DNA from 2 places in the Peribacillus sp. FSL H8-0477 genome. Region 1 is predicted to be linked to the other one. Evidence: riboswitches for the same ligand, from Rfam matches in the RefSeq annotation. Region 1 holds a riboswitch; the other holds the start of a gene.

The links. A riboswitch is a leader RNA that binds a small molecule or an ion and turns the genes downstream of it on or off. The one in region 1 is predicted to bind cyclic di-AMP.
Region 2: linked by a shared signal. The riboswitch ahead of MHI18_RS22125 (potassium-transporting ATPase subunit F) and the one ahead of MHI18_RS03170 (APC family permease) in region 1 are both predicted to bind cyclic di-AMP.

The regions. Positions count from the first base shown of each region.
Region 1 covers NZ_JBBODE010000001.1:610,764-615,463, forward strand. Annotated here, with positions in the region: gene MHI18_RS03165 (NAD(P)/FAD-dependent oxidoreductase) at 1-640, opposite strand, end outside; gene MHI18_RS03170 (APC family permease) at 775-2,601, opposite strand; cyclic di-AMP (ydaO/yuaA leader) riboswitch at 2,715-2,857, opposite strand; gene MHI18_RS03175 (VOC family protein) at 3,024-3,413, shown strand; gene MHI18_RS03180 (NAD(P)H-dependent flavin oxidoreductase) at 3,449-4,447, opposite strand; gene MHI18_RS03185 (hypothetical protein) at 4,683-4,700, opposite strand, start outside.
Region 2 covers NZ_JBBODE010000001.1:854,323-859,022, reverse strand. Annotated here, with positions in the region: gene MHI18_RS04420 (nucleobase:cation symporter-2 family protein) at 1-594, shown strand, start outside; gene MHI18_RS04415 (DUF2294 domain-containing protein) at 819-1,193, opposite strand; cyclic di-AMP (ydaO/yuaA leader) riboswitch at 1,434-1,574, shown strand; gene MHI18_RS22125 (potassium-transporting ATPase subunit F) at 2,058-2,132, shown strand; gene kdpA (potassium-transporting ATPase subunit KdpA) at 2,157-3,830, shown strand; gene kdpB (potassium-transporting ATPase subunit KdpB) at 3,853-4,700, shown strand, end outside.

The DNA of each region.
Region 1 (4,700 bases):
TAAGGATTTTTCCGTTAATATTTGTATGACCATACACGCGAACACCTTTATTCACAGCGTACTGAATCAAATTGTGTGCATGCTTAAACGGATTAATTTCTGCATCGTTACTTGTCACAAGTCCGGCAGATTTTGAAAAAGAAAACGTCTCAGCGATTTCCTCCTTTGTGTAATACTCAACCGGAAATCCGTGTTTTTTTAGAGTTTGGTATTCTTCCTTCAACATGAGCACGTCTTCTTTACTGGAAGCAAAATAAAGACTTTGTCTTTTTCGAAAATCTGAATCGCCATCCAAACTTGGAATCACTGTATGTTCTAAAGTTTTCATAGCCTCTAAACATAATTGGACATGACGTACTCCTGCCTTTTCTCCAAAACTATGTATATATGACGTTAATGTTTTATCATTTGTATATTGCAGCAATCCCGTATTTGCCATTGTGCTGCCTGCTCCAATATCCCGTTTATCAACAAGGACGACATTCAGGCCTGTTTCAGCTAGAAAGTACGCACAATGGGCTCCTGATGATCCACTTCCCACAATACAGACATCACAATCAATATTCTCTGTAAGCTCCGGATAGTTAGGTGCTTCCTTATATGTGTCACTCCAAAACATTTTTCCTGTCTTTAAGTCCATCATCCATTCCTCCTGAAAGTTAGCTGCCCTCCTGTTATTCCCTCTTTTTGGTCTAAGTCAAACTTCCTAAAAGCTGAACAACGAAAAAACCATTTCCCTAAAGAAATGGCTTTTCGCAGAGTCGTTCTTCCCATTTATTTTTTCAAATGATACGGTACAGTCGTAACGATGACATTACGTTTATAAAGTAAATACGCGCGAATCAGCAAACTGGATTGATTATGCAACATATTATGCCAGCTCTTTTTTGGTATGAATTGAGGAATCATGACGGTCACTCGGTAATTCATTTCGCTCGCTTTATGTTCAATGGTATCAATAAATTTAGTTAGTGGATGAATAATGCTTCGGTAGGAAGAATGTAAGGTGACCAGCCTGATTTCTGGCTGCCACTTTTGCCATTTTTCTTCGAATTTCCGTTCATCCTCCCTTTCGAATGAAACATTGACTGCAATAATTTGATCTACTCCAAGTGATTTTGCATATTCAAGTGAATTTTCTACGACATGAGTAATGCCCGCGACCGGGATAATCATTACATTCCCCATGATTGGCAGACTTTCTGCACAATTCTTGATTCTCAGTTGTTCACCAACAGACTCATAATGTTTCTTTATTTGGTGAAACCAAGTGACGATTAACGGAAGGAAGATAAACACCGGCCACACCTGAGTGAATTTTGTAATTAAAAAAATCAGCAGAACAAGCAGACTGATTAAAGCACCCACTAGATTAATCGTTAATTTGATTTGCCACCCGCTCGGTTTTTCCCGAATCCACTTAACAAGCATACCTGTCTGTGACAGCGTAAAGGGAATAAATACCCCAACCGCATACAACGGGATTAATTTTTCGGTATTTCCTTGAAAAGCTAGAATCAGCAAGATGGACATCGCTCCAAGAAAAATAATTCCATTTGAGTAACCTAGTCGGTCCCCTCTAATCGAAAACATACGAGCAATGTAGTTATCTTTTGCCAGATTAAAGGCTAAAAGCGGGAAAGCTGAATACCCCGTATTTGCTGCCAAAATTAGTATCAATGCCGTTGTTCCCTGTATGAAGTAATACAAATAATTTCGTCCAAAGGTTTGTGAAGCAAGCTGTGAGACGATCGTTTCATTTTCTTTTGGTGAAACGCCATAATAGTACGCAAGAAAGATGACACCTGAAAAGAGAATCGCGAGTAAAATCCCCATAATAGTCAGCGTTTTTGCCGCATTTTTCGGTGCTGGATCTTTAAAACTTGGAATGGCATTCGAGATGGCTTCTACACCTGTCAAAGCTGAACATCCTGATGCAAAGGCTCGAAGTAATAAAAATAAAGAAATCCCAGCAACCGGCGTCCCAATCGGTGAATGGAGATCAGCTGGTATGTCACCAGTAAAAATTTTAAAAATGCCTACACCAAGTAAAATGACTAATGCAATGACAAATAAATAAACGGGATAAGCTAAGATTGATGCAGATTCCGTAATCCCTCGTAAACTTAAAATAGTAATAATAACAACGAGTATAATAGCAATTAACACGTTATAGGAATGAAGGGACGGCAGTGCAGAAGTGATAGCGTCCGTTCCTGCGGACACACTGACTGCTACTGTCAGAATATAATCGACTAAAAGTGAACCTCCGGCTATTAATCCCGGATTAATACCAAGGTTTTCTTTAGAAACTACATACGCTCCACCACCATCCGGATAGGCATAGATGATTTGCCTGTAAGATAAAATCAGTGCTGCCAGTAAAACCAATACCCCCATCGCAATAGGGATTGAAAACCAAAACGCAACGGCACTGACTGTCATAAGAACTAATAATACTTGCTCCGGACCATAGGCAACACTTGATAATGCATCAGATGATAAAATCGCTAATGCCTTTAATTTATTTAGCTTTTGCTCTCCAAGCTCAGATGACTTTAAAGGGCGGCCAATTAAAAATCGTTTAATAGGAGAATACATGACTTATACCACCACATTCTGTAAGATACCTTCGTTTTTTAGACACAAAAAAGCCCACAAGGCATAGCAAATAGCCTTGTGGACCTATTATTTTTAGCTCACAAGCTTCACCCTTCCTCTCTTCATTACGCTTACGGAGTTAGCTGTCGGATTCGGGCCATAAGAGGAGCCCTACCTATATTAGGATTCACCCCTTGCAGTAATCTACTGCATTCGATGGGTCCTCCGTTCTATTAAGATTCAGCGATAAGAAATATGAAACTGTTGATTATCATACTCCCGCTACTCCATTTTGTAAATACATATTTTTCTACTTTTTCATGAAGTTTTTATAGGAGGGAAAAGCCTGATACTAAGCGGTCTATCACTCTATTGATTCAGCAGTTTATGGTATAATCTACAAAAAAAGGAGAGCGATCGCCATGCTGCATCATATTGAAATAAATGTTGCCAATCTTAAAAAATCAGCTGAGTTTTGGGGATGGCTTTTAACTGAATTAAACTATGAAGTTTTTCAAGAATGGGCGTCCGGCATCAGTTGGAAACAAGGAAACTCGTATCTAGTATTTGTTCAAACAGATGACCGTTTTATAGACAGCGGATACCATCGAGGGAGGATTGGCCTTAATCATCTAGCTTTTCATGGAGAGTCCAGGGAGCATGTTAATAAATTGTTCACGAAATTAAAGGAAAAAAAGATTCCTCTTTTATATGAAGAAAGTTTCCCTTTTGCTGGCGGACCGAATCATTATGCTGTATTTTTCGAGGATCCTGACCGAATGAAGGTTGAAATTGTGGCTCCGAACGAATAAAAAAAATGGACATCTTGAATGTCCATTTAACATAATTATTGGGAAACACTTGTTTTAATTTTCGCAGCCTGTTCATTTAACTTTGTCAAAGCCTCGTTATATTCTTGTTGAAGTGTTTTCACTATGCCTTCAACTGAATCAATTTTGTCGATCGCGCCTACACCATGACCAGCAGACCAAATATCTTTCCAAGCTTTTGCATCTGATTTTTGAGCCATACCGTCAAAATTAACTTTTTCTTTTTTGACTAGTTGTTCTGGGTCAAGGCCATTGTTTCGAATGCTCGGTTTTAACATATTACAGTTAACTCCTGAAAATGCATCCGTTAGGACTATATCTTCAGGTTCTGATGTTACAAGCATTTCACGGTAGGCATCAGCAGCATAACTTTCTTCTGCCACAATAAAACGAGTCCCCATATAGGCAAGATCCGCACCAGCCGCTTGAGCTGCAAGAATTCCTTTTCCTGTAGATATTGAGCCGGCAAGTAAAATGATTCCATCCCAAAATGTACGTACACTATCTACAAACGCAAAGCCATTCAACTCTCCGGCATGTCCTCCTGCGCCCGCTGCAACAAGAATCAATCCATCCACGCCTGCCTCAGCTGCTTTTTTAGCAAACGGAATACTACTAACATCGGAAAATACTAAACCGCCATAGCTATGTACAATTTCGACAACATGTTTTGGCGAACCAAGTGAAGTGATAACAATTGGCGGCTGATGCTTGATTACCAGCTCTAACTCTTCTTGAAGACGGCTGTACGTACTATGTACCACCATGTTCATTGCCCAGGGCGCAATTTTTTTAGCAGGATCCTTCAATTTCGCTTCTGCTAAACTGCTGCTGATGTCTCCCATCCATTCATCAAGGACCTCTATCGGCCTTGCATTTGGAGCTGGAAATGAGCCAGACACCCCATTCATACAACAAGATTTAACTAGCTCAGGTCCGGATATTAAAAACATCGGAGCTGCGATAACCGGCAAAGCAAGCTCATTCCACCATGCTTCAGGAATCGATTTTGTCATAGAAAGTTCCTCCTATTTCCAACTGAATTTTCAGACATATTCTACCTTATATTATCATACTTTTACATTCTACAATATTGATATCTTCCTTTTTTAGGATAAATTAGGTACCATAAGGTACACTTATGCCTACAAATAATAACTTTGTCAATTCTTTCATTTTCAATGGGTGTACATTGTAATTAGAAGGTTTCTCCAAACAGGGAAATGAGGAATGTAGAATGAAGATTGATTTTCATAGTCCAAGCAATTT
Region 2 (4,700 bases), 240 kb from region 1:
GTTGCCATCGTCAGTCTTGTTGAGTCAACAGGTGTTTATTATGCCCTCGGTGATATCTGTGAGAAAGAAGTAACAAAGAAGGATTTAGCCAAAGGATACCGGGCAGAAGGGATAGCCACAATACTGGGTGGATTATTTAACTCGTTCCCTTATACAGCTTTCTCCCAGAATGTCGGGGTGCTGCAGTTATCAGGTGTTAAAAGTAAAAATGTTATTTATACGGCCGGCGGAATGCTTATACTGATTGGACTGGTGCCGAAAATTGGTGCATTCACAACTGTCATACCGTCATCTGTTCTGGGCGGAGCCATGGTAGCGATGTTTGGGATGGTACTCGCATATGGAATAAAGATGCTCAGTACCGTAGATTTTTCTTCGCAAGAAAACTTGTTAATTATTGCTTGTTCAGTAGGAATGGGCATGGGGGTTACGGTAGTACCCTCGTTATTTACCAATCTGCCAGAAAGCATGCAAATTCTTACGAGTAATGGTATTGTAGCTGGAAGTATGACAGCGATAGTATTAAATATCTTTTTTAATATTGTTCCCAGCACAAAACAGACTCAACTAACAGCAGTCCAAAAAGCCTCATAGAAAAAAAGAGTTGCACAGTGCTGCAACTCTTTTTTTATTCTGCATATCATACATACAGAATCTATGAAAAGAGTTGAAGAAAATGAAAAAAAAGTATTGTCTGCACTGCCATGTGCTGTTAAAAAACGAGGAAGTATTCTGTATATGCGGCAGAAATACCTTCCAAGATATTGTTATTAATACACATAATCAACGCCCTTTAACGGGAAGGTAAGAGATGCAAGTTATTTGAGCGGTTCAAAACATTTTTCTAGATCTTTATCAAGAATATAAACCTCAATCTGTTCTCCAGTTTTTGTACTAATATCTCGATGAGAGGACAGAACCTTACATTTGGTATACTGTTCCACGATTTTTTCATAATCCTGGGTGTACATTTCATGTAGCAGTGAACGCATTTGCTTAATTAATTTCTTTCCTGCATTTCGGCTGGCCAGATGTTTTTCTTCAACAGTCAGAACACCTTTAAATCGGGTAATCAGCATATCATTAATAATATACGTTTTTGCCTCTTGTGGTCCTCTCCCAATCAACTCACGCTGAAACTTGATGAAGGCAGCACTAATCTCAGCTTCAAGTTTTTTCTTAGAATTTAACATAATCCCTCCACTAATTTTGGCTATTGCTGGAATTCAGCATAATTGCTGCCTAACTTCTTGTCAATCAATTTTATGAAAATTTGTAAAAGTTTGAAAAAGTAAGAATTAATGAGAAAACAAGTGATTTGATTTGAAAAATCGTTAAAAATGAATCTATTTCATCGATTTTGGATTTATATGGTTAGTTTACCTAGTTTACAAATGTTTCTAGTTAAGCGTAAAATAAGCGACAGCATAACAATTTAATAAAGGCCAAATCTCAAAGATTTTGAGAACGGAGGACCCAGTATTTTGGGGTTAATTCTGCTTTTGCAGAAGGGATGTGAACTCTTTCGCCATCCTACCCGTCAGCTAACTTCGTCGGCTAAAGCGAAGGAGGTCATAAGACCACCTTATTTCAGGGGGCTTTTTTGTTGATTTCAGCAAAATGAGCAGCCTGTCCTTCTGTAGGTCTTTTTAGTATGCCTATATTGAAAAATTGTTCTTGGATGACTGAGCGTAAAGGAAGCCCTGCTTGCTGGACGTTAAGTAGACCAATGAGTACTTTTTCTCCAAATTAATGTTTGCTTTTGCAAATCATTCTGTTTCTGTTGCAATGAAGTTTTTTCATTGTTGAAACTCGGATCGATTTTTTGCATCGGCTGCATATCGGGGGATGAGTACGCATTGGTCTTTTTTTTATGGATTGATAGTTTGACAGTGACAATACGGAAAGGAGGTGGTGAGGTTTTTTTCATCAACTAGTTGAAAGGAGAAGGTCAAATGGATGTTGTATCCGTGCTGCTAACAGCTGTTTCTTTTTCACTCTTTTTAGGATTTATTCACTTTTGTCAAAATGTTATCGAAAAAGAGGGAGAGTAAATAATGGTTCTATTGATGATTGTCGGAGTGGTTACGTTGTATTTAGTTCATGCATTGCTTAACCCAGAAAAATATTAATCGTGACTAACGGAGGAAATGTAAATGGATTTTTTACAAATCGGTGTGGTGCTGGTATTGCTTCTTGTACTAGCGATACCAATGGCAAACTATTTAACGACTGTTTATTCCCTTGAAACGACCAAGCAAGATCGAGTATTTGGACCAATCGAACGGATTATTTATAAGCTGTCAGGTATACAAACAAGTGAAATGAACTGGAAGAAATACGCTAAAGCCTTGCTGTTTAGTAATCTCATCATGTTTATCATTTCATACCTGATCATCCGCTTTCAAGGAGTGCTGCCTGGGAATCCTAGTAATATAGCAAATATGGATCCGATACTTGCCTTCAATACGGCTGTGAGCTTCCTTACGAACACGAACTTACAACATTACAGCGGAGAATCCGGTTTATCTTATTTATCACAGATGACTGTGATTATCTTTTTGATGTTTACGACCCCAGCCACAGGGCTCGCTCTATGTATGGCTTTCTTTAGAGGGATAACAGGGCAAAAGAATATGGGGAATTTTTATGTTGATTTAGTCCGTTCCCTTACGCGGGTACTGCTGCCGTTGTCCATTCTTATAGGTTTGATACTCGTTTCCCAAGGGGTACCGCAAACGTTTAGTTCTACCGCTGCCGTGACGACCTTAGAAGGAGCTGCACAGAATATCGCGAGAGGACCAGTTGCTGCTTTAGAATCAATCAAGCATTTAGGGACAAATGGCGGTGGATTCTTCGGGGTTAACTCGGCCCATCCCTTTGAGAATCCTACTGGCTTTACTAACATACTAGAAATACTATCAATGTTTTTAATCCCTGCTGCACTGCCCTTAACGTTTGGGCGGATGGCGAAAAACAAAAAACAGGGTTGGATCCTTTTTACTGCGATGGGGTTACTATTTCTTGTCTTCCTGAGTGTGTCCTATTTTAGTGAATTAAATGGGAATCCGGCGTTAGAAAAAATAGGTCTATCACAAGAAAATGGGAGTATGGAAGGGAAAGAGGTTCGGTTTGGAATCGCGCAAACTGCTCTATTTACTGCAGTTACAACAGCGGCGACAACAGGGACAGTGAATACGATGCATGATACGCTGACCCCGCTCGGAGGACTGGTACCGCTCGCCCAAATGATGTTGAACTGTGTCTTTGGCGGTGATGGAGTAGGAACAATCAATATTGTGATGTATACGATTATGGCTGTATTTATTGCTGGGCTGATGGTTGGACGAACGCCAGAATTTTTAGGCAAAAAAATTGAGGCAAGAGAAATGAAATTAATTGCGATCGTCATTCTCCTGCATCCTTTAATCATTTTAGGACCATCGGCGATTGCGTTAGCTACTGAAATGGGTACCACAGCCATTTCAAATACGGGATTTCATGGGATTTCTCAGGTGGTCTATGAGTTTACTTCGTCAGCGGCTAACAATGGCTCAGGGTTTGAAGGGTTAGGAGATAACACGCCTTTTTGGAATATTTCTACCGGCTTAGTTATGTTGTTCGGCCGTTACCTTTCAATGATTGCCATGATCGCAGTCGCTGGTTCTTTACTCACTAAGAAGCGTGTGCCAGAGACGATTGGAACACTTAAAACAGATAATAGCACGTTCCTAATCATCCTTTTAGCCACTGTTTTAATAATAGGAGCGTTAACGTTCTTTCCCGTACTTGCCCTTGGCCCAATTGCTGAGTGGCTGACCATTAGATAACTGTTGAAAAGGAGTATTCCAGATGAGTAGAAAGAGTAAAGGGAACATCACTAGTACGATCTTGCTTGAAGCAGGCAAAGATGCTTTCAAAAAATTAAATCCAAAGTTAATGGCTCGTAATCCTGTCATGTTTGTCGTAGAAATAGGCTTTGTTATGACCTTACTGCTATCGATATTTCCATCATTGTTCGGGGGGGATTCAGACAGAGGATATAATATGGCTGTGAGCTTCATTTTAGTGCTAACGATCCTGTTTGCTAACTTTGCGGAGGCGTTAGCTGAAGGACGAGGGAAAGCACAAGCGGATAGTCTTAAGAAGACGAAACAGGACACGAAAGCAAAGGTCATCCAAAAAGATGGTTCAATAAAAGTAGTGGATGCCGCAGACTTGCGTAAAGGCGATATTGTGTTAGTGGAAGCCAATGATTTCATACCAAGTGATGGAGATATTATTGAAGGCGTCGCTTCAGTAGATGAATCAGCCATTACTGGCGAGTCAGCCACAGTCATAAAAGAATCAGGAGGAGATTTCAGTTCTGTAACAGGCGGGACAAAAGTGATTAGTGACTACATTAAAGTGAAAGTCAGCAGTGACCCAGGTGAATCGTTCCTAGATAGGATGATTAGTTTAGTAGAAGGAGCTAAGAGACAAAAAACACCTAATGAAATTGCACTCAGCACGCTGCTTGTTGGGTTGACGCTTATTTTTCTGCTTGTTTGTACCACACTAGTCCCAATTGCTTCCTATATTAATGTGAATTTGCCGACTGCTACATTAGTGGCATTACTAGTTTGCTTGATTCCAACAACAATAGGCGGTCTTCTTTCTGCGATTGGAATTGCAGGGATGGACAGAGTGACACAATTTAA